4 regions of the Lysinibacillus sp. NPDC093197 genome follow, and region 3 is predicted to be linked to each of the others. Evidence: riboswitches for the same ligand, from Rfam matches in the RefSeq annotation. Region 3 holds a riboswitch; each other region holds the start of a gene.
What was found. A riboswitch is a leader RNA that binds a small molecule or an ion and turns the genes downstream of it on or off. The one in region 3 is predicted to bind cobalamin.

Region 1: linked by a shared signal. The riboswitch ahead of cobT (nicotinate-nucleotide--dimethylbenzimidazole phosphoribosyltransferase) and the one ahead of ACIP9G_RS01715 (ABC transporter substrate-binding protein) in region 3 are both predicted to bind cobalamin.
Region 2: linked by a shared signal. The riboswitch ahead of ACIP9G_RS22010 (FecCD family ABC transporter permease) and the one ahead of ACIP9G_RS01715 (ABC transporter substrate-binding protein) in region 3 are both predicted to bind cobalamin.
Region 4: linked by a shared signal. The riboswitch ahead of ACIP9G_RS03510 (energy-coupling factor ABC transporter permease) and the one ahead of ACIP9G_RS01715 (ABC transporter substrate-binding protein) in region 3 are both predicted to bind cobalamin.

Annotation. Positions count from the first base shown of each region.
Region 1 is NZ_JBIVOH010000005.1:39,214-44,982, reverse strand. It holds gene ACIP9G_RS14275 (glycerol-3-phosphate dehydrogenase/oxidase) at 1-1,004, shown strand, start outside; gene ACIP9G_RS14270 (alpha/beta fold hydrolase) at 1,008-1,928, shown strand; gene miaA (tRNA (adenosine(37)-N6)-dimethylallyltransferase MiaA) at 1,915-2,808, shown strand; gene hfq (RNA chaperone Hfq) at 2,907-3,137, shown strand; gene ACIP9G_RS14255 (rhodanese-like domain-containing protein) at 3,232-3,534, shown strand; cobalamin riboswitch at 3,678-3,853, shown strand; gene cobT (nicotinate-nucleotide--dimethylbenzimidazole phosphoribosyltransferase) at 3,959-5,014, shown strand; gene ACIP9G_RS14245 (trimeric intracellular cation channel family protein) at 5,447-5,769, opposite strand, start outside.
Region 2 is NZ_JBIVOH010000013.1:42,296-48,064, reverse strand. It holds gene ACIP9G_RS22025 (endonuclease Q family protein) at 1-416, opposite strand, end outside; gene ACIP9G_RS22020 (hypothetical protein) at 485-655, opposite strand; gene ACIP9G_RS22015 (heme ABC transporter ATP-binding protein) at 1,368-2,150, opposite strand; gene ACIP9G_RS22010 (FecCD family ABC transporter permease) at 2,155-3,201, opposite strand; cobalamin riboswitch at 3,350-3,542, opposite strand; gene ACIP9G_RS22005 (YdhK family protein) at 3,720-4,301, shown strand; gene ACIP9G_RS22000 (response regulator transcription factor) at 4,339-5,022, opposite strand; gene ACIP9G_RS21995 (sensor histidine kinase) at 5,029-5,769, opposite strand, start outside.
Region 3 is NZ_JBIVOH010000001.1:346,252-352,020, forward strand. It holds gene ACIP9G_RS01700 (cytochrome c oxidase assembly protein) at 1-555, opposite strand, end outside; gene ACIP9G_RS01705 (DUF2243 domain-containing protein) at 545-1,039, opposite strand; gene ACIP9G_RS01710 (precorrin-3B methylase) at 1,280-1,951, opposite strand; gene ACIP9G_RS01715 (ABC transporter substrate-binding protein) at 2,008-3,003, opposite strand; cobalamin riboswitch at 3,255-3,442, opposite strand; gene ACIP9G_RS01720 (GTP-binding protein) at 3,623-5,560, shown strand.
Region 4 is NZ_JBIVOH010000001.1:680,305-686,073, forward strand. It holds gene cobJ (precorrin-3B C(17)-methyltransferase) at 1-1,584, opposite strand, end outside; gene ACIP9G_RS03505 ((2Fe-2S) ferredoxin domain-containing protein) at 1,588-1,959, opposite strand; cobalamin riboswitch at 2,098-2,277, opposite strand; cobalamin riboswitch at 2,533-2,716, shown strand; partial or broken gene ACIP9G_RS03510 (energy-coupling factor ABC transporter permease) at 2,939-3,603, shown strand; gene ACIP9G_RS03515 (energy-coupling factor ABC transporter substrate-binding protein) at 3,605-3,877, shown strand; gene cbiQ (cobalt ECF transporter T component CbiQ) at 3,881-4,654, shown strand; gene ACIP9G_RS03525 (energy-coupling factor ABC transporter ATP-binding protein) at 4,651-5,487, shown strand; gene ACIP9G_RS03530 (S8 family peptidase) at 5,618-5,769, shown strand, end outside.

The sequences.
Region 1 (5,769 bases), on a different contig from region 3:
AAGTAGTGGAAGTTCATGCGGCGCAAATCGTCAACGCTACTGGCCCTTGGGTAGATGAAGTACGACAAAAAGATAAAAGTACGGACAAAAAACAATTACGTCTGACAAAAGGTGTCCATATTGTACTCAATCAAAAGCACTTCCCATTGCAACAGGCAGTCTATTTTGATATTCCAGATGGTCGTATGGCTTTTGCAATTCCACGTGATGGTAAAACATATTTAGGGACAACGGATACAGTTTATGAAGGAAATCCTATACACCCTACTGCAACACAACAAGATGTAGATTATTTAATTGAGGCTGCTAAAAATGTTTTTCCAACAGCCGAAATTACAAGAGAAACAGTTGAATCTTCTTGGGCAGGTGTACGTCCACTTATTTTCGAAAAAGGTAAAGACCCTTCTGAAATTTCGCGTAAAGATGAGATTTGGACAGCATCAAGTGGTTTGATGACCATTGCTGGTGGCAAGCTAACAGGCTACCGCCAAATGGCTGAAACAATTGTTGATAAAATTGTCAAAACACATAAATTTAAGCATGCAAGTCCATGTATGACACGTGAGCTGTCGCTTTCGGGTGCAAAGGGCATTAATGCTATTAATTTCCCTGATTATACTGCATATAAAGCTAGAGAGGGTGTTCAGTATGGCCTGAATTATGATGAAGCAAAGCATCTTGTGCAAAAGTATGGTACAAATGTTGACGCTTTATTTGATCAGGTGAAGTATTTGCATGAGCATGGCAGTACGATGCCTCTCGTGTTACATGCGATGCTGCTCTATGGTATAGAAGCGGAAATGGTTTATACACCTTGTGATTTCTTTATTCGTCGTACGGGATTATTATACTTTGATATTGATGCAGTGAAACGATATAAGGAGCAAGTAATTCAAGTAATGCAACAGCGTTTTCACTACTCAGAATCCCAAAGAAATACTTATGTTGCTCAATTAGAACAAGCCATAATAGATGCGACAAGTTTTGCAGATGTGGAGGTGTAGTAAATGGAAGAGCGTTATATGAAAATGTCGGATGGACATTTTGTGTTTACGCGAACATTGACTCCGGCTATTCCATGCATAGGTCATTTTCATATTTTACATGGCATGGCAGAGCATAGTGGACGTTATCTAAAATTTGCTCGAATACTATGTGCAGCAGGCTATGCAGTTACGATGCATGATCATCGTGGACATGGAGAAACAGCATCTTATAACGGCACATTAGGTTTTTTCGCTGAGAAAAATGGTTTTGACCGTGTTGTTGAAGATGCCCATGAAGTGATATTAACTATGCATGCTCAATTTGCCGATGTGCCTTTCATTTTGTTCGGTCATAGTATGGGTTCTTTTATTGCTAGAAGGTATATTCAGCTTTACGGCAATGGCGTGGATAACGTTATACTTTGTGGAACAGGAAACGTTTCAACATTGCATAAGATTGGACATTATGTTGCACAAGTATTAGCAATGCAGATGGGCAAAGAGTTGGAGAGCCCTTTATTAAATAAATTGAGTTTTGGGAGCTTCAATAAGCAAGTTCCAAATGCTAAAACAGCGTATGATTGGTTATGTTCTGTAGAGCATGAGGTGCAAAAATATATTGATGATCCATATTGTGGCTTTATACCAACAAACCAATTTTTTGTTGATTTAACGGCTGGCCTTATGGTGCTAAATCGAAAAAAAGAGATTGAAAAAATAAATAAAAACTTACCGATCCTTTTGATAAGTGGTAGCAAGGACCCTGTTGGTGACGGTGGTCAAGGAGTGTATACAGTGGCAGAGCGTTTTGTAGAAGCAGGTATACAGGATGTTACAGTCTATTTATTTGAAGATAAGCGACACGAAATTTTAAATGAAGACAATCATCAGGCGGTTCATCAAGTTTTATTACGGTGGTTAAAAAAGTATGATACAAAATAAAATTCAGCAAGCAGAGGTTGTTGCAATCGTTGGTCCAACGGCCTCTGGTAAAACAGCACTGAGCATTGAGCTAGCAAAAAAGTATAATGGTGAAATTATTAATGGCGATTCGATGCAAATTTATAAAGACTTAAATATTGGTACAGCGAAAATTACCGAGGAAGAGATGCAAGGTGTACCACATCATTTATTAAGCTTCAAAGAGCCAACAGAATCATTTTCAGTAGCGGATTATCAAAAACTGGTGCGTGCCAAAATTAGTGAAATACAGGCACGCGGGAAGTTGCCAATTATTGTTGGAGGCTCTGGATTATATGTACAAGCAGTGCTCTATGATTTCCAATTTACGGAGGAGCAGGTAGATGAGGTAGCACGTAAGGCATATTATGAAGAGCTAGAAAAGTTGGGTCCTGAAGCAATGCATGCAAAACTACTAGCATTGGATCCGAAAACGGCAGAAACAATTCATCCGAATAATACAAGACGTGTTATTCGAGCATTAGAAATGATTGAATTAAGTGGTGTTTCAAAAGCTTCAGATGAACATAATCGTGGAGAAATCCCCCTTTATCGCCATTTGATTTTAGGGCTTGGAGAAAATATGTCACGCGATGAGCTTTATGATCGCATAAATCGCCGAGTAGATTTGATGATGGACAAAGGGCTGTTACAAGAAGTAAAAGGGTTATGGCAGCAAAATATTCGAGGTGTACAGTCAATACAAGCGATTGGCTATAAGGAATTGTATGATTACTTAGATGGTCGATGCACATTAGAAGAAGCAATTGAAAGTTTAAAACAAAATTCTCGTCGCTACGCGAAAAGACAACTTACTTATTTCCGTAATAAGATGGACATTCATTTTATTGAAAAAGACTAAAAACTTTAATAATTTCTAAAAATTACTAATTGATAAATTGGTATAACATGCTACTATAGGAATGAAGAGGTAGAAAGAGAGTAGGGGAGGCGCAATCTATGAAATCAATCAATTTGCAAGATACGTTTTTGAACCATCTACGTAAAAACAGTGTTTTTGTAACTGTGTTTCTGTTAAACGGGTTCCAGTTAAAAGGAACAGTGAAATCCTATGACAACTTTACAGTATTATTAGTTGATGCTGAAAGCAAACAGCATCTCATTTACAAACACGCAATTTCTACTTTCGTTCCAGCAAAGCAAGTCGAATTTTTAGAGACAGAAGAATAGAGTCATTTTAAGCAGCTAGTGCTACATCACTAGCTGTTTTTTTTCGTTCACGCTATAATGTAATAGGAAATTGATATATTGGAGGACTATAAAGATGAAATCAATGGATACAACGCAATTATTAGAACAACTAGATGCTAACGAAGACCTATACATTATTGATGTGCGAGAAGATGATGAGGTAGCACAAGGTGTCATTCCTGGTGCTAAGCATATAGCGCTTGGAACAATTCCAGAGCGTCTAGATGAGATAGATAGATCTAAGCCTTATATTATCGTATGTAAAGCTGGCGGACGCTCGGCAAATGCATGTGCTTATTTAGAAGCACAAGGCTTTGATGTAACAAATCTTGAAGGCGGCATGCTTGCCTATGATGGGGAATTAGAATTTAAATAATGTAAAGATGAAGGTATTTAACAAGTCAGTTGTTAAATACCTCATTTTTTTTGTTTATATTAAATGATGGCAATGCAAAAAGTGCTGTTACCAAAACTTTTAACAATATTGACACTCAAAAAACTTTGTCGTAAATTTAAAGTAATTACATAAAAGCATTAGGTGCCCACGTTGGGAGAATAGGGAATAAAGTGAAATGCTTTAGCGGTCCCACCACTGTAAAATGGAGTTTTATAGAGAATACCACTAGCGATGGCTGGGAAGGTTCTATAAAATGTTGAGATTGAGCCAGGAGACCTGCCTAATTGCTTCGGATGATATGGACGATGGAAAAGTCTGTAGTTTATTTGTTATGAAATAAACTACAGACTTTTCTATTTTTTTCATTCTTTTATGTAAAAGGCTAAAAAAAGGAGAGATGATGATGCAATTGCTACAACAAACGATTCAACAAATTCAACGTACTAACAACAAAATGATGGAAAATGCGAAGGAACGTATAGATTCTCTTAGCAAGCCACCAAGCAGTTTAGGGAAGCTGGAGTCGCTTGCTATACAACTAACTGGGATTACGGGAGAACTATATCCTAAACTCGATAACAAAGTGATCATCGTTTGTGCGGCAGATCACGGTGTTTGTGACGAAGGGGTAACATCGAATCCACAAAACGTAACATTTTTTCAAACATTGAATTTTCCTAAAGGGGTAACAGGTGTTTGTGCTATTGCTAAAATAACAAATGCAAAAATTGTAACGGTGGACGTCGGTGTCAAAGAGGATATTCCGCTTAATGCTGGTGTACTAATAAAAAAAATTAAATATGGTACGGATAATATGGCGAAAGGTCCGGCAATGACGAGGGAAGAAGCAGTCCAATCAATTGAAGTAGGCATAGAAATAGCTACATCAGAAATAGCAAAAGGGGCAAATGTTCTTGGTACTGGTGAAATGGGGATTGGCAATACAACACCTAGTGCAGCTATATTATCAGTACTTCATGCTTGTCACCCGCATGAAGTGACGGGATTCGGTGCAGGGCTAGGGTCAGGAGGAATTGAACATAAAGTAGCTGTTATTCAAAAGGCTATCGAAATAAACAAACCTAATCGTCATGATGCAATCGATATACTTGCAAAAGTTGGTGGGTTAGAAATAGGGGCTATGGCTGGAGTGATCCTTGCGGCTGCCGCAAATCGCAAACCAGTTGTCATTGATGGCTTTATTTCTACAGTAGCTGCACTAATTGCATATGAGCTTGAACCAAAAGTACAAGACTATATCATACCTTCTCATGCATCAGAAGAACCTGGGGCAAAAATAGCAGCCGAATTGCTAGGAGTAGAGCCGATGCTTCATATGAATATGCGATTGGGAGAGGGCTCTGGTGCAGCATTAGCGTTTCCAATTCTAGACGCAGCTTGTTCGATGATGAGCAATATGGCTACATTAGCAGAGTCTATGGCGCTAATAGATAAATAATAATTGACGAGGAATAAGGTTTGTTCTTAGAGCGAAGGAAATAGTATATACAATCTAGTTGATGGTAGCGAAGGCGAGTGACTCCTGCGGGAACCCACGCAGCCTAAGACGCAACAATTCGCGCGACAGCGACGGTTGCGACCCCGCGGAAAGCACCCGTCGTAGCGGGCATCAACGGTAAAGCAGAAAGAGTTCGACTAATGTGATGGCATTTTTACGCTATGTAAAATGAATGAAACTATAGCTGTTCATTCTTTGGTAGTAAATAAAAAATTAGAAGAGAACACGAGTTGATGGTAGCGAAGGCGAGTGACTCCTGCGGGAACAGCACAAAACGAAAGACGCAACAGGCGGCGCGACAGCGACGGTTGCGGCTTACGTTGTGCCCGCGGAAAGCACTCGCCGTAGCGGACATCAACGGTAAAGCCTCTATTAAGCTCGGTTCAACTTCCGTAACGGCAAACGCCATTTCTTCATATATGAAAGAACTCGTAAAACTGTAATGACACCGAATAATACATATAAGAAAATATCGCCTGGTAGTAATTCCAGTCCAATAAGAAGACCTGCAAGTGCTGCCCATACACCGTAAATTTCATCGCGTAACACGAGTGGCTTCCGTCCAGCCAATAAATCCCGAACAATACCACCGCCTGAACCAGTTAAAACAGCAGCAACAATGACTGCACTAATTGGCATATTGAGTTTGACAGCGTACAATGCACCTTGTATAGCAAAAGCCGATAAACCAATAG
Region 2 (5,769 bases), on a different contig from region 3:
TCACAATAAATACGCTGTGAACTTAAATGAATGTTTTTCATAAAGCCTCTCATCCAATTCGAAAAATCCTCCATCACTACGATAGTAGGAAAATAAGCTAGCACATGAATTGGGCCATGACAGTTGCTATCATAAATCTCAATTTCCGAGCCTGGAATAAGCGTAGTTTCTTGAAACCGAAGGCCCCCTTCCGATAACTCTTCTAGTTCACCGCGTTTTATCATCATCTCCATCTCAGCAAGTACTTCTGGCGAGTGACAATCAATTATGCCGATTATATCAAGCCCTTTTTTTGCACTAGCCATCTCTAAAATTCGCGATAATGTTAAAGTTTTACTTCCCGTAATCTTCACTGCTCGCCCACTCATTGTTCGTCCAATGTGAATATGTAAATCCGTATAATAGTCCTGAAACATGTATACAGCTCCTTTTGTTCGATTATAAAATGAAAAAACCTTACATTGCTGCAAGGCGTTTTCATTATTTAAGATGGATGGTTTTGATTTGTACTATTATCAGTGTCGTATGAACCTGAACCTTGATTTGGTGTTGCCGCTGCATCATAAGCAACTAAAGTAACACCAATTTTCTTTTCTAGCTCATTAATTTTTTCAAGCTGTGTGTGATCTAATTGTGCAAATTTAATCTCTTCCATATTCGTCACGCATCCTTTCAAAAGTAACGTTCCCCGAATATCTCACAACTATACAAAAATTAAACCGCAAAAATCTTCTGAATTGTTTTGGTGACTTTGTTTTGGTGACCGGCATTAGCATAGACCCTAACAAAAGCATCAGACTTCCTATATCATAAAAATCCACTTCGCTTTCCGGCGGGCACATTGTAAGCCGCAACCGTCGCTGCGCGCCGCTTGTTGCGTCTTACGTTACGTGCGTTCCCGCAGGAGTGTGCGTGGATTTTTACTTGGTTAACCATAAAATTCAATACTTACACAGTAAATTATTTGTGTGACTGGTGCTCCGCATATACACCTAACAAAAGCATCAGACTTCCTATATCGCAAAAATCCACTTCGCTTTCCGCGGGCACATTGTAAGCCGCAACCGTCGCTGCGCGCCGCTTGTTGCGTCTTACGTTACGTGCGTTCCCGCAGGAGTCTACGTGGATTTTTACTTGGTTAACCATAAAATTCAATACTTACACAGTAAATTATTTGTGTGACTGGTGCTCCGCATATACACCTAACAAAAGCTTCAGACTTCCTATATCGCAAAAATCCACTTCGCTTTCCGGCGGGCACATTGTAAGCCGCAGGAGTGTGCGTGGATTTTTACTTGGTTATTTATAAATACCCTACTTGCAATGCTTTATGCAAATTGTATCAGAATTGTTTGAGTGACTGGCACTTATGTAGTTTTTGTGAATTGTTCAGATACATATGTTAAATACGGTTTGCCTGTCAGTGGATGTGTTTGAATATCGGCGTATACTCCAAAAACATCACGAAGCAGTTTAGGCGTTAACACTTCTTCTGGTGTGCCGTAATGAACAATACTACCTTGTTGTAAAACATAAATTTGATCACAGTACATAGCAGCCATATTCAAATCATGTAAGGCAGCGACAACAGTCAAATGCAATGTTTGAATTAAGTCCATTAATTGTAATTGATGCTGAATGTCTAAATGATTAGTAGGCTCATCTAAAATAAGCACTTGCGCCTGTTGTGCTAGTGCACGTGCAACCATCACTCTCTTTTTTTCTCCTCCAGAAAGGGAACTAAAGCTGCGCGTTTCTAAATGGGCAATACCCGTTTGAGACAATGCCTCTTTCACTATTTTAAAGTCTTCCTTATCGTCCATTTCAAAAAGCTTCTTATGTGGCGTTCTTCCCATGCTCACTAAATCTTTCACTTTAAAATCGAATAAAACAGGTGTCTCCTGACTAACAACGGCTAAATTTTTTGCAATCGCTCTACTTGATTGCTGAAAAATATCTTCCTCATTCAATAATACCGTTCCACTTTCTGGCTTTAATAACCGATACATATTTTTCAATAGTGTCGACTTCCCACTACCATTAGGACCAATTAAACCGACAAATTGCTTTTCCTTTATTTGAATGCTTACTTCTTTTAATATGCGCTGATCATGAATGGAGAATGATACATGCTTCGCCTCTAATGTCATACCTTTAATCTCCTTCACCAAATGAATAATTGTTACGGCGTAGTAGCCAAATGAAAAATGGACCGCCACAAAAGGCAGTAATGATTCCAATTGGCATTTCTTCTGGAGCTATTATCACGCGGGCAATCGCATCTGCCCAAACTAAGAAAATCCCTCCTAATAATGCGCTAATTGGGATAACATATTTATAATTAGACCCTACTATTAATCGCACGATATGTGGAATTATTAAACCAACAAACCCAATGGAGCCACTTACTGCAACGAGCACACCTGTTAGTAATGATACGAGTAGTATCAATTGAATTCGAAATTGTTGAAGATTAACACCTAATGTGACCGCCGCTTCTTCCCCAAGTAGTAATAAATTTAAATTTCGATAATGTAGCCATAACAAACCAAAAACGATGAAAAAGATAATAGCTGGAATGAATAAATTACTCCATTTTGCGCCCGCAAGACTTCCAAGCATCCAATACATAACGGCTTTTATACCGCCCTCTTCCTTAGACATCATTAACATAAAATTTGAAGTAGCAGATAATATAAACGATACAGCCATTCCTGCTAGCAACAAACGGAAAATAGAAATACGTCCCCCTACACGTGACAAGAAAAATACCAACACAATTGCTATAAAGGAGCCTAGAAAAGCAGCTACTGAAAGGGCGTACATACCTAAAAATGAAAAAGCGCCTAAAATGATGACAGCCGTGGCACCAACTGTCGCACCTGAAGAAATACCTAAAATATATGGATCTGCAATAGAATTACGGACAAGTGCTTGCACAGCTGCTCCAGCAATAGCTAAACCTGCTCCAACAATGGCTGCAAGCATGACACGTGGGACACGTATTTGCCATATAATAATTTCTTGTGAGCGGCTCCAATCAGGCACTATCGTATTTGAGAAAATAGGAATTTTCGAGAAAATAACCTTCCATACATGTAGCGGTGTAATTGACACTGAGCCAATCATAATAGCAACCGTCATTGAAGCTAACAGTACTAAAAGAAGGGTCAATGAAAATAGCATAAATTTTTTATTCATTTGCTTATTAACTCCTTATCAATCTTGATAAATACGAAGCAATAAAAAAGGGTATTCTACGCACGAATGCATAGAAATACCCTAGGTTAAACAAAGTTGGAGAAGTATCCATCAATTGTCCGTAATTGCTTGCATCCTCGTGGGCATTACAGGTATGAACTAATTGGCAGGTCTCCTGGCTTCGATTCAACGTTACTATGATTGCCTTCCCATTCTAAAAACAGTGGCTACTACATCATAGAACTCCTCGTTACAGTTGCGGGACAGCGTCGGACTTACACCGACTTCCCTTTTAAGTGGCACTTGTTAACAAGCGTCACACCATTAGTTTCTGAAATTTTAAAATTATGACGATTCTATCATACATAATTATCGTAGTCTATAGCTTCTTTCATCTAGGAATCAATCTTTCCTCTTTTCAACTTCATACAAATGGATTTTGCACAAAACCTAATCCATAATTTCTGCACATTTACTTGTTACATTAAAGACAAATAAATAGTAAGGAGGAAATTCATATGGTATTAAAAAGAAATTTTTTCCTAGGCTTTATAGCAGCAATGGCTTTACTAATATTATCAGCTTGCTCTGACGATGCAGCGAAGACGGACTCTGCTAATGGTGACGCAATGGACCATAGTGCAGAAACAGGCCATGGAGAAGAGATGAATCATTCAAGCTCGGGTGAAGTTCCATCCACTTTAAAAACTGCTAAAAACCCTAAATTCCCTGTAGGCAGTACTGCTATTATTAAGGAAGGACATATGTCTGGGATGGCAGGCGCCGAAGCAACGATTGTTGGGGCATATGATACAACTGCCTATATTATCTCCTATGAACCGACTACTGGTGGAAAGAAAATAGAAAATCATAAATGGGTAATACATGAGGAATTAATAGATCCAGGTGTTGCCCCATTGTCTCCAGGCACTGAAGTCAAAACAGATGCTGCACATATGAAAGGCATGGAAAATGCTACTGTTCGCATTGATGACGCAGTACAAACGACCGTTTATATGATTGATTTTCCATTAACAACTACTGGTGAAGAAATGAAAAATCATAAATGGGTTACAGATAGTGAACTAACGTCAAAATAAAAACGAAACACCCTCTGTCATCAGAGGGTGTTTGTAATTACTTTTTGTCAGCAAGCTTATGCCATTTATAGCCGATTCCCCACACTGTCTGTAAGTAATCATCAACAGGAAAGCCACTTTTCCTTAGTTTTTCCCGTAAATTGCGGACATGCGAATCAATTGTTCGGTCTTCAATAGTACCGTTATATCCCCAAACTGTATTAATTAAATGCTCTCTTGAGAAAACTTTATTTTGATATTCAAGAAACAGCGCTAACATCGAAAATTCTTTCGGCGTTAAAAGAATAGCTTCTTGTTGAAAAGACAATTCAATAGATTCTTTATTTAATCGTAGCCCTTCAAAAAAAATGAAAGTTTCTTCAGTTTTTGTTCTTCTTAATACAGCATGTATGCGTGCTACTAACTCTTCCTCGTCAAAAGGCTTTAAAATGTAGTCGTCTGCTCCTAAATTTAAGCCTTTTATAATATCAGCCTGTTCCGCTTTTGCTGTTAGCATAATGACAGGTACATCCCAAAACTTCCTTATTTCCTGACAAGCTTGCCAACCATCCATATCTGGCATCATAATATCTAACAGCACTAAATCTACATGATTTTCTTCTAAATAGTCTAAAGCATCTCTAACCGATGACATCGCTATGCAATGAAAAGAAGGCTCTAAATAAAGCGTTAGTAACTCCAGCATCCTTGGTTCATCGTCAATTAATAATAATGTTTTCATTTGTTCCTACCCCTTAAATAATAATTCAAAAGTAGTCCCTTTGTTTTCCTCACTAACAACGGTTACTTCCCCTCCGTGTGCATGGACAAGCTCTCTAACAATAGCAAGACCTAATCCCATACCTCCATGTGCACGTGCACGAGATTTTTCAACCCTATAAAAACGTTCAAAAATATAAGGTAATTCCTTCTTCGGAATCCCCTTTCCAGTATCTTTAACAATGATTTTTATTAAGTTATTTTGCCTTTTTACTATAAAGAAAGTAGAATCTCCTAAGGAACAATAAGTTAATGCATTATTTAACAGATTCAAAATAATTTGCTCTAGCCTTACTGAATCGGCCATTAATGTTAATCCCTTTTCACATTGAACAAACAAGTGTATCTCTTTTTCCTGAAAAGCAGGTCTTAGCTTTACTTCGATACTTGCCACTAATTCATCCAATTGAAGACGTTCTTTGTTAATTACAAATGCGTTTTCATCCATTTTTGCTAAATCAAATAAGTCTTTAATTAACGTTGAGAGCCGATTCATTTCTTCAATAATAATACCTAAATATTTTTGGCGATCCTGCTCCGTTAAATCTCGCTTGTAAAGAATATCTGAATAGCCTTTTATAAAGGTAATAGGTGTTCTTAGCTCATGCGCAATACTTGCTAAAAACTCCTTTCTTTCCTCTTTTAAATGATTTAAATCATCGGATAACTGTTGTATGGCATTCGCAAGATCGCTTAATTCATCTTTGCC
Region 3 (5,769 bases):
GATAGAAACAGTAAACAAATAGCCTGCAATGAATACATGTAAATGGACAATTACATGTATTAGACTATTGTCGTGCATTAATGAATATAGGTTAGTAGTGTACAATATCCAAAGTCCACCTATATTTAGAAAGCTAGTGACTAGTGGATGAATAAGTATACGTGCTAGCCAACTTCTTAAAATTTTCGAAAGCCCCCTAGCTAATGGGGTGCTTAAAGTTCTAAGTATTAATGTCATAGGCGCTGCAAGTACAATGAATAACGGTGCTAGCATACCCAAAAGTAAATGGCTAAACATGTGTGCTGTAAAATCTATAGAAGCACGATTTGCTAAAGGACCTACAACAGCACTAATCGCCAATAAAATTCCAAAAACAAAACTTACTATACGATAAAATGGCCATGTTTTATAATTACGATTTGTAATTACAGTAGCAATAATATACAAAATTAATATGGTAATAAACAAAATTAAAAAAACTAGTTGAGGATGAATGATTCCAAAACCATCATGACTAGGACCACCCTCTAATATTTGGTGATGGTCAGCGTTCATTAGTGGTAGCCTCTGCTTGAAGATTTTTATTGCTAGTAAGAACAGCAAGATAAAGTCCGATTATGAGAATAATTGCAGCAAGTACATTCCAAATTACATCGTATACGATAACATTTTCTACATACCTAATCTGGTGTATTCGCATTAGCTTATGTTGAATGATGCCATCATATAATTGGAAACCTCCTGCACCTAGTAACATGCCACCAACCCATCTCTTCAACCAAAACCCACTTTTACGACGAATATCTGCAAGTAAAAACAATCCTGCAATAGTAGCAAACCAACTAATTGCATGGAATATACCATCAGAAATTAAACCAATATCCGTTGTAGACTTATCATAAAAATGATGCCAGCGAAATAATTGATGAAAAATAGTCTCATCTATAAAAGCTACTAGGCCTATCCCAAATAGAAACCCTGACAATAAATTCCGGCTTACATAAACTAGTGTATTTTTATGATTGTTTATGATGGTCATTCCATCCCCCCTACATTTAGATTTTCGTCCTTATCATTCCCTAATTTTTAATATTTTAACCCAACTTTACCTAGCGTATCAGGCTAAAACTACTTCTTTAAAGACATTATTTTTAACATCTATACCCCTACCTAGTCATCTATTGTTTCCATTAAAAAAGAGCTAGCTCTAGCCAGCTCTTTCCTTTTATCAGTTGTTTAAAACGACACGACTCCAAAGGCAGAAATCAATGAAGGAGAATCACTCTTTCTTTAATGCTTGCCAAAATTCAGCGCTATTTGTTCTACGATAAAATTTATGGAAAGGTTCATTTGGGCGAGCGTGTTTCTGATAATGCCTGATAATTTGTTGTAGAAAGCTTTCTATTTTTTGTACTGAAACTCTTTTAGCAAATAGTGTACCCGCCTTTGCATTGGCCCCCATCGGCACGGCACCTAAGTAAACATCGAAGCTATCCTTTTGATAAACAAGCCCAATATCATCATATACAGCATTATAGCAAGCCGATGCACAGCCATTAATATTTAACCGTAGTCTAGAAGGCACAGTTTCTTCATGTAATGCTTCGTATAGGTGTTCGGTTATTTCGGCAGCCTCCATTTTGTCCCCATCACAAAAATCACATGCTTTTATCGCAACGATAGGACCTTGCTTTGCAATATATAAGCCTGCTTCTTGAAGCTCATTGATAATTTCATTCACGTTTATAGTTGGGACGGACAAAAGGATACTATAGGAAGCCGAGTATTTAATTGCGCCGCTATCACCTACAACCTCAGCAATTTTTTGAAATTGAGCTGGTGTATAATGCTTATTGATAATACCTTGACTTACTGCAAGGCGTGTAAAATTTCCATTTGTATTTAGTTTTTCAAATGTTCGATCTGGTGTATTTGAACGAAAGGCATTCATTGTTTGTTCTCCTTATGAAAAAGAGCTAGCAAGTAGCTAGCTCTTTCGATTGTTATTTAAAAGTTTTCAGGATAAAAACCTTTTGCTAAAATTTCAATAGCCTCTGCAGCACGAACCCCTTCTGAAGCTGCTGAAAGTGGTAAAATGACAAAGCGTTCATTTTTCACAGCATCTGTTTCTTTTAATGCCGGATCACTTTTTAGGAATTTAATTTTGTCTTCTGCTGTTTGGGAACCATAATCAATTACGACAATGACTTCAGGGTTACGTTCAACTGTTTCTTCTTTTGATACCGTTGTCCAGCCCGATTCAACATCGCCAAAAATGTTTTTACCGCCAGCAACTGTGACAAGTTCATCCATAAAGTTTTGTGCCGCTGTAAAGACTTCCTTGTCCCCACTATCGAAAACTAGAACACGTAATTCTTTTTCACCTTGTGGTAACTTTGCGCGAACAGCATCAACATCCTTTGTCATCTGTTCAATTAATGCCTCTCCGCGGTCTTCAACACGGAATATTTTTGCAATATTACGGATATCCGTAAATATATCCTCTAACGTTGGTTTTGTAATACTTGAAGAAGTATGTAAATAGGTGTGAATACCAAGTGCTTCTAACTCTTCTGGTGTACCAACACCCTTTTCGCTAAAGCCACTTTTCCACCCAGCGTATAAAAAATCCGCTTCACTATCAATTACTTGTTCTTTTGTCGGATACTGCTCCGCTATCACTGGTACTTTATCGTAAGCTGCTTGTAAAGGTTCATAAATTTTATCATCTAAATAAGCAGTACCAACCATTGAATCTTCTAAACCTAATGCTAGCATTATTTCTGTAACGTGCTGATTTAAGCTAATCGCCTTTTTAGGAGCTTCTGTATAAACTTGTGTCGTATCGTTATTATCAATTGTTACTTCTTTTGCCTCTGCTTGTGCTGGTTCAATGTTTTCACTTTGTGCAGCTGATTCTGAATCATCTTTTGCACTACAAGCGCCTAAAATGCTCAATAATGCCATTGCAAGAACTAGCCACATGCCTTTCCATTTGTTCATGTTTGTTTCTCCTTTAGTTTGTAATTTTTCATCTTTATAGTAAGAAATCAATGACTTCTTTGCTATTGATTACGAGCACTTCTTGACGCTTCATTTCCTGGTAAAAGCATGAATTGCTGTTTGCTACGGTTCCTGCTTAAACTACTGCACATCAAAATGGACACAAAAAACCCTCTTGTTTCCAAGAGGGCGGCATAGTGAAAAAACAATGGTTATTCAACCAATCACTATTCCCATCCTCGTGGTGTTAAGTAAAATAATATATATTGGCAGGTATCCTGGCTTAGGTTCAACGTTTATACGTCTTCCCATAGTTAAACTACAGTGACTGTGTTGTATAAACTCCCCATTTACAGTTGCGGGACAGCATCGGATTTACACCGATTTCCCTTTTAAGCAAATGATAGAAACCATTTGCACCAATATATAGAAGTATTAAGTTATAAAAATAGCCTAGCAGAAGTAATTTTTGTTTTCAATCACACAAAAAAATCCATAACTAATAATTATGAATAATTGACTACTATTCAAACATAAACGAGAACTATTCTACTCGAAATGTTTTTAAGCACTATCTGTTACAATAGGAATATAGGAAAAATAGAAATGAGGATTTTTTATGTATAAAACGATTGGTGTGCTCGCACATGTCGATGCAGGAAAGACAACCTTTTGTGAACAACTACTATTCCATACGAACAGTATTCAAACGCGTGGAAGAGTCGATCACCAAGATACTTTTTTAGATAATCATACTATCGAACAAGCTCGTGGTATTACCATTTTTGCTGAACAAGGACGGATGCAAATTGGGGATGATACATACACACTAATTGATACTCCTGGGCATGTCGACTTTTCACCAGAGATGGAACGCGCAATTCGTGTAATGGATTACGCCATTATTATCGTAAGCGCAGTAGAGGGTGTACAAGGACATACTGAAACCGTGTGGCAATTGCTAAGGCAATACAACGTACCAACCTTCTTCTTTATTAATAAGATAGATCGTGAAGGCGCTGATGTAGATGCCGTTATGAAGCAGCTTCGAAAGGAATGTTCGAAGGACGTACTTTTAATAGAAGACCCATTGCGTACAGATTATGTCCAGAGCCACATTGCTGAATGGCTAGCTGAACGTGATGAACAACTACTCGATGCCTATTTGACAGAAAATCTCGATGCACAAACATGCCTATTACAGTTGCAAAAGTTGATTAAACAAGAGCAAGCATTTCCTTGCTTTACTGGTGCGGCATTAAAGGATATTGGAATAAAAGAATTTTTATCACAGCTCCCTCTACTTACGGAGACTCGATTCGACCATCAAGCACCGTTTCAAGGAGAGGTATTTAAAATTCGCCATGATGGAACTCAACGGTTAACGTTTATCAAAGCATTGCAAGGAACTTTACATACACGCCAAGACTTTACATTTGGTGATGTGACTGAAAAAATAACTGAAATTCGTTTATATAATGGCAGCCATTTTGACACAACACAAGAAGTGCAAGCAGGAGAAATTTTCGCGGTTAAAGGGCTTAGTCTAGCAAAAGTCGGTGATATTTTAGGTAATACAATACCTCCTCAGCCATATGAGCTTGTGCCTACGTTACAAGCTAAAGTACAGTATGATGGACAACAGCATATAAAAGAAGTTTTACAAGTATTCCGTTTACTTGAAGCGGAGGAACCATCGTTACGAGTCGTTTGGCATGAGAAATTCCAAGAAATCCATGTACATATTATGGGTGTTATTCAACTTGAAGTACTTGCTGAAGTGTTAAAAAATCGCTTTTCACTTTCTGTTACTTTTGGTGAGCCAAAAATCTTATATATGGAATCAATCGTAACAACTGTAACAGGATACGGTCATTTCGAGCCTTTAAAGCATTATGCTGAGGTACACCTGTTAATGGAGCCTAATATTCGTGGAACTGGTAACACTTTTGTTAACGCTTGTCATGCTGATGATTTATCAGTTGGAAACCAACGACTAATTGAAAAACATCTATTTGAACGAGAGCATCACGGTGTTTTAACAGGCTCCCCAGTGACAGATGTATGCTTCACCCTTTTGACGGGACGTGCTCATATCAAGCATACAGAGGGTGGCGATTTTCGCGAAGCAACTTTCCGTGCACTTCGACAAGGGCTGGAGCAAGCCGAAAATATATTGCTTGAACCATATTATCGCTTTAAATTGAAAGCATCGAATGATTTTATCGGTCGTATGATGAACGATATCCAGCAAGCAGATGGGACTTTTGATGACCCTCTATTAACAGAGGAACAAGTAACATTAACAGGACGTGTTCCTGTTGCAACATTTATGCATTATAGTACTACTTTCGCTGCTTATACAAACGGCAAAGGGTCAATATCGTTACAATTTGATGGCTATGATAAATGCCATAATAGTGAAGAAATAATTGCGCAAATCAATTACAATAAACAGGCAGATCCCGACTATACATCATCAAGTATTTTTTGTGCGAAAGGAAAGGGCTATTCAGTTCCTTGGTATGAGGCAAAAGAAGCCATGCATTGCTTGTAATTATCCGAGAAACCGCATTTTCCAAAGCATAACAGCGATTGGGGGATGATTTATCGGTTATTTAGCAAGTTTTATTGCCGATTTGAATGGTTTTATCGGCGATTCAGCGACTTTTATCGGCGATTCAGCTAGTTTTTATGGCGATTTCAAAAGTTATCCATAAAAAATGACAGAAGGCATCGAAAACATCTCGATGCCTTTTATATTAA
Region 4 (5,769 bases), 330 kb from region 3:
AAATAAGCGTTCATTTGGATGTGCATTTGCCTTATATTCCTCAATAATGTCTGTAATAAGCGGAATAAGCTGTTCTGGCTCTAGTCCCTCTACAACTGGCTGTGCTGCATGTGCAGTACGCCCTACTGGTTTCGCACCGATAAAAACATCAAATTTACTTTTCCGGTAGACGATACCTATATCGTCAAATACTGCACGATAACACGCCATGCCACAGCCATTAAAGCCAATGTTCAGCGTTTTAGGCAACGACAACCCACCAAGCTTTGCTTGAATCTCCTCTGCATATGGAATTGAATCTGCCTTCTCGCCATAACAGAAGTCACAAGCCTTTAATGACAGCACATCCCCAATTGGTGCGAGTAAAAAGCCTACTTCTCTTAACTTTTCAGTAATAATTTCTGGCTCTGTCGTTGGAATTTTTAAATGAATTTGATGGTCAGGTGTATATTCCATCGTGCCTTCATCTCCCACAACTTCAGCTAACGTCATCATTTGCTGTGGAGTGAAAAATTTATTCGCTACCCCAGGACTAACAGCAAGTTCAAAAATCGACTCCATTTTTTGCTGAACTAACTTCGTTGTAGCCTTTGTGACAGTTGTTCCTTTCACCATGGCTAGTGCAGTTGCTGCCATTTCTAGAGATGATTTTTCTTGTACCGATACAGGCGCAGGTGCTATCGCAATACTACTTTTCAGACGTCCTGCATTTGGATCTGCAGCAAAGTCATGACTTGCAGTACCTGTTTCTTGGTTCATTGCCCACGGCTCATTTTCTTCTCTTAAACGCTGGTGTGGACGTAAAGGCTGTTTTTCTTCTCCAAGTGTATATTTGCGCTGATAGCCACGCGGTGTAATCATTTTATTGTCATAGAAAAATGTCGATGAATTTCCAATAATAACTGTAGTTAACATGCCGATATCATGCTCGAGCATCTCTGCTAAAGTCGTCATCGTTATTTCCTGACGATCACGGTAGGCACTTTTCACAAGTCCTACAGGTGTATCCGGTGATCGATATTCTAGTAAAATCCGTTGTGCTTCTACAATTTGACGTGTACGGCGACCACTTTTTGGGTTATATAACGCAATGACAAAATCGGCCATCGCCGCAGCTTCCACACGCTTTGCAATTAAATTCCAAGGTGTTAAATGATCGCTTAAACTAATCGTGCAAGAATCATGCATAATCGGTGCGCCTAGCAAACTTGCACACGAATTAATAGCAGAAATTCCTGGCACAATTTCGACTTCAACACCTGTTGCTTCCGTCCACCCAAGCTCAATTAGTACTTCATATACAAGTCCAGCCATCCCATATACGCCTGAGTCACCACTCGAAATAACAGAAACGATATTTCCAGCCTCCGCTTGACGTACCGCTTCTTGTGCTCGTGACACTTCTTCTGTCATACCAGTACTAACAATCGACTTCGCACTTACTAAATCTTGAATGAGCTCAACATACGTTTTATAACCGATAATAAATTCACTTTGTTGTAATGCCTCTACAGCACGTGTCGTAATATGCTTGAAATCTCCAGGTCCAAAGCCTACAACAAAAATCTTTCCTTTTTGCGCCATTTTTTACCCCTCTTTCACCTTGTCGATGCCTTTAATGGCTGTTGTTTGTGGGGTACGTTGCAACGTACCTTCTGTCAGTGTAAAAACATGCTCGCTGTGTAAAGAATCATGGTTTAAATCTTTTACAAGTGTTCTACCATGCTCAACTGTTGGTACACGATACCAATTTCCCTGTGGGTACGCGATCACAACACAAGCATCTTTACATCTGCCATTACAACGCGTTCTTGTCGTATGTATTTCCTTATCGAGTGCTAATTTCTCTATTTCGTCTCGTATTGCGAGCGTAATTTCCTCAGCTTCTTTTTTCATGCAACTACTACCATTACAAATAAAAAGATGGGTTTTCATGCCCTCTAAATTCCAAGTTGTCATTGCTTTTCTCCCCTCATTCTACTTTTAGGAAAAAGAAAAAACCTTTACTCGATATCGAAGAGTAAAGGTTTTATAGAAGCCAAAATAAAAACGAATATACACGTATCCGCTCTCGCTTCACTTCTCCCTCCGAAAAGTTTGCATATCATCAACTAAGCAGGTTTCCTGACTTAAGCTTCCTCTTACTTTCGCGCCTTCCCAAGTTTTCAGTGGCATTGCGATTTCATCAGCTATTACAGTAGCGGGGGCTGTATCGGATTTACACCGATTTCCCTATTATCTCGAAGTATATCGAGCACTTAATGATGGATTTATATTTAAATTTTAAAATGAAATGTTAATAAAACGAATATAAAACTGTTTCTATCATAGCCTATCATTTTTATACTTTTCAACATTTCTTTTTTATTTATTAGATTTTTAATAAAATTTCAACAAATATTTCATTAAAATTGATAGATTTTCTCTGACATTTATCTGAATTTTCTAGATTGTTATTTTATAAAAAATTTTTTACAAAAAAAAGGATAGCTTATGATTGGAAAAACATGTTACACTTCTTCGTGAAAACTCACAACTTCATCTTTTTTCGGTGCGAAGTGTATACATTTCGCTTAAAAGGGAAGCCGGTTCAAGTCCGGCGCGGTCCCGCCACTGTACTAGGGAATTTTATAGAAAATGTCACTGTCCATAGGACGGGAAGGCCTATAAAATGTTGAACTAAAGCCAGGAGACCTGCCGAGAAAATCGTGATCGTTTCAACCTACGAGGAGAGGTGTGCGGCTTGGCAAATGACAGTTCTATTTGCTTTTTCAGCTATGCACTTTTTCCGAAACGGAGAAGTGCTTTTTTTATTGCGCACGCTACATTCGAAAATTACTGTTGAGGAGGAAAGGTTTTGAAATTTTCTTTTTGGAAACTTAGTTATTTCTTAGTGGCTCTTTTACTAGTACCAAAACGAGCGTTTGCCATGCATATCATGGAAGGATTTTTGCCGATTGAATGGGCGATTTTTTGGTGGGTTATTTCGATTCCATTTATTATTTTAGGATTACGTTCTATTCGTAAAACAATTGACGAAAATCCTGAAACGAAAATGATATTAGGCTTATCAGGTGCATTCGCATTCGTCTTATCGGCACTGAAAATTCCATCAGTAACAGGAAGTTGCTCACATCCTACTGGTGTTGGCCTTGGTACAGTTCTTTTTGGACCATTAGCCATGAGTGTGATTGGAACAATCGTTTTATTATTCCAATCATTACTTTTAGCACATGGTGGTATTACCACTTTAGGTGCAAATGCTTTCTCTATGGCGATTGTAGGACCAATTATTGCGTATTATGTCTTTAAAGGTTCTCAAAAAATCGGTCTATCATTCTCTATTGCTGTCTTTTTTGCACGATGCTTGGGGACTTAGGTACATATGTTGTCACTTCAGTTCAATTAGCATTGGCTTTCCCTTCTGAAGTAGGAGGCTTTATGGCTTCATTCACAAAATTTGCAGGTATTTTTGCTTTAACACAAATCCCTCTAGCAATTAGTGAAGGAATTTTAACAGTTATCGTTATGAATTTCTTAAAAAAATACAATGTGAGCGAATTAAAGGCACTACGTGTTTTCTCAGCAAAGGAGGCACATTAGGATGAAGAAAAATTTACTGCTACTAGCTGTCGTTGTACTTTTAGCAATCATCCCTCTTTTCGTACAAAAAGGTGCAGAATTCGGTGGTGCAGACGGAGAAGCTGAAGCTGCAATCGGTGAAATTAATGCAGAATATGAACCATGGTTTGAAAGCTTATGGGAGCCACCAAGTGGTGAAATTGAAAGCTTATTATTCGTATTACAGGCTGCGATTGGTGCTGGCTTTATTGGCTATTTCGTAGGCTATATGCGCGGCAAGCATAAGGAAGGTTAAACGATGTTACTCATTGATAAGTATGCTTATATGAATAAACTAGCGTCCGTTCATCCGTTAGAAAAAATGACGTTTTCCTTGGGGTTACTGCTATTGTCGCTTATCGTGAGAGATGAACTTATTTCACTCATTACATTTATTGTAATGAGTGCTTTTATCATTTTAGGCGCAAAAATCCCTTTCCAATATTATGCGAAATTACTGCTGTTACCAGGATTTTTTCTGCTATCCAGTTTACTATCTATTTTGATTTCAATTGCACCAAATTCAAGTAACCTCCCAGCACATTTCTGGGCATTTTCTCTTAGTAATTGGACTTTTTTCATCGGAAATGAAAGCTTGATCACAGCACAGCAGCTATTGTTCTCTGTATTAGGCAGTATTAGCTGTTTATACTTTTTAATTTTAACGACATCGGTACAATCTATTTGTCACGTCTTACGTCAATGGCGTCTGCCTGCTTTATTTGTAGAATTAGTAGAGCTAACGTATCGATTTATTTTCATCTTTTTAAATAGCATGCAAAAAATTCATCTTGCTCAACAATCACGCCTTGGCTATCAATCACCTATGCAATGGTTACGGTCGATTTCCATGCTTATTGCAGCATTGTTTGCGGAAATGTTTCAACGTAGTCGTGAACTAAATAATGCGATGCAAGCACGTGGTGGCGAATCTATTTATTGGCAAGACAGTGTATGTTATAGCAAGAAAAACTGGTTTGGAATTGTTTTTATATTTTTATTCCTCGTAATATATGGAGGTTTTTTCTCATGACAGAGCTTTATTTTGATCTTAAACATTTATCATATGCTTATGCAGACGGTACCGAGGCACTTACAGATATTTCATTGCAAATTCCAAAGGGGAAAAAAATCGCCCTACTAGGTCATAATGGTGCTGGCAAATCAACACTATTTCAGCATCTAAATGGAATTTTAAAACCGACCGATGGCAACATTACGTTTTGCAACGAAGCGCTTAGCTATTCTAGAAAAGCATTATCCGCATTACGTCAGCAGGTCGGCATCGTATTCCAAGATGCTGACAATCAACTTTTTTCAGGTACAGTAAAGCAAGATATCGCTTTCGGGCCATTAAATCTTGGCTGGTCTCATGAAAAAATCGAGGAAAAAATCGCCTGGGCAGTAGCACAAACAGAGGTTGAGTCATTACTTGATAAGCCCATACATTTTTTAAGCGTCGGACAGAAAAAACGTGTTGCCATGGCAGGTGTGCTGGCAATGGAACCTTCTGTATTACTATTAGATGAACCGACTGCTGGACTAGACAATTATTATGCTGCACAACTTTTACATTACTTAGCTAAATTAGAAAATGGGGAACGAACTTTTTTATTGGCAACCCATGATATCGCTTTGGCTTATGAATGGGCGGATCAAATAATTGTTATGGAGGCTGGGAAAGTCATTTACAATGGGGATCCGGTCGAATTGTTCTATCAAGAGAAGTTACTTGAACTAGCCCATCTTGAACGACCATGGGTTTTTGAAATAACCCTCGCCTTACAAAACAAAAAGTTATTTGACGTTGGCTTGCCTATGCCTCGATCAAAAGAAGACTTACAAACACTTATCGAGCAGCTCTAAATTGTTTGGGTGCCAGGCACTCAAACAATTTTAAAACAATTGAAAAAAATTTATTGAGATATGAAACTTTTCTATTTTCCATCCGTTATAAATAGTGAAATGTCATATTTTACTGAAGGAGGAAAAACAATTGAAAAACTGGGTGATGAAATCAATCGCTGTCGTAGCATGTTCTGCACTAATGGTTCCTGCTGCTTCTGCCTTTGCTGAAGCACCACAGAACCCAGAATTGGTGACAAGTATGCTCGCTAGCAACAAAAGGCAAGCATTAAAGCAGTTCAA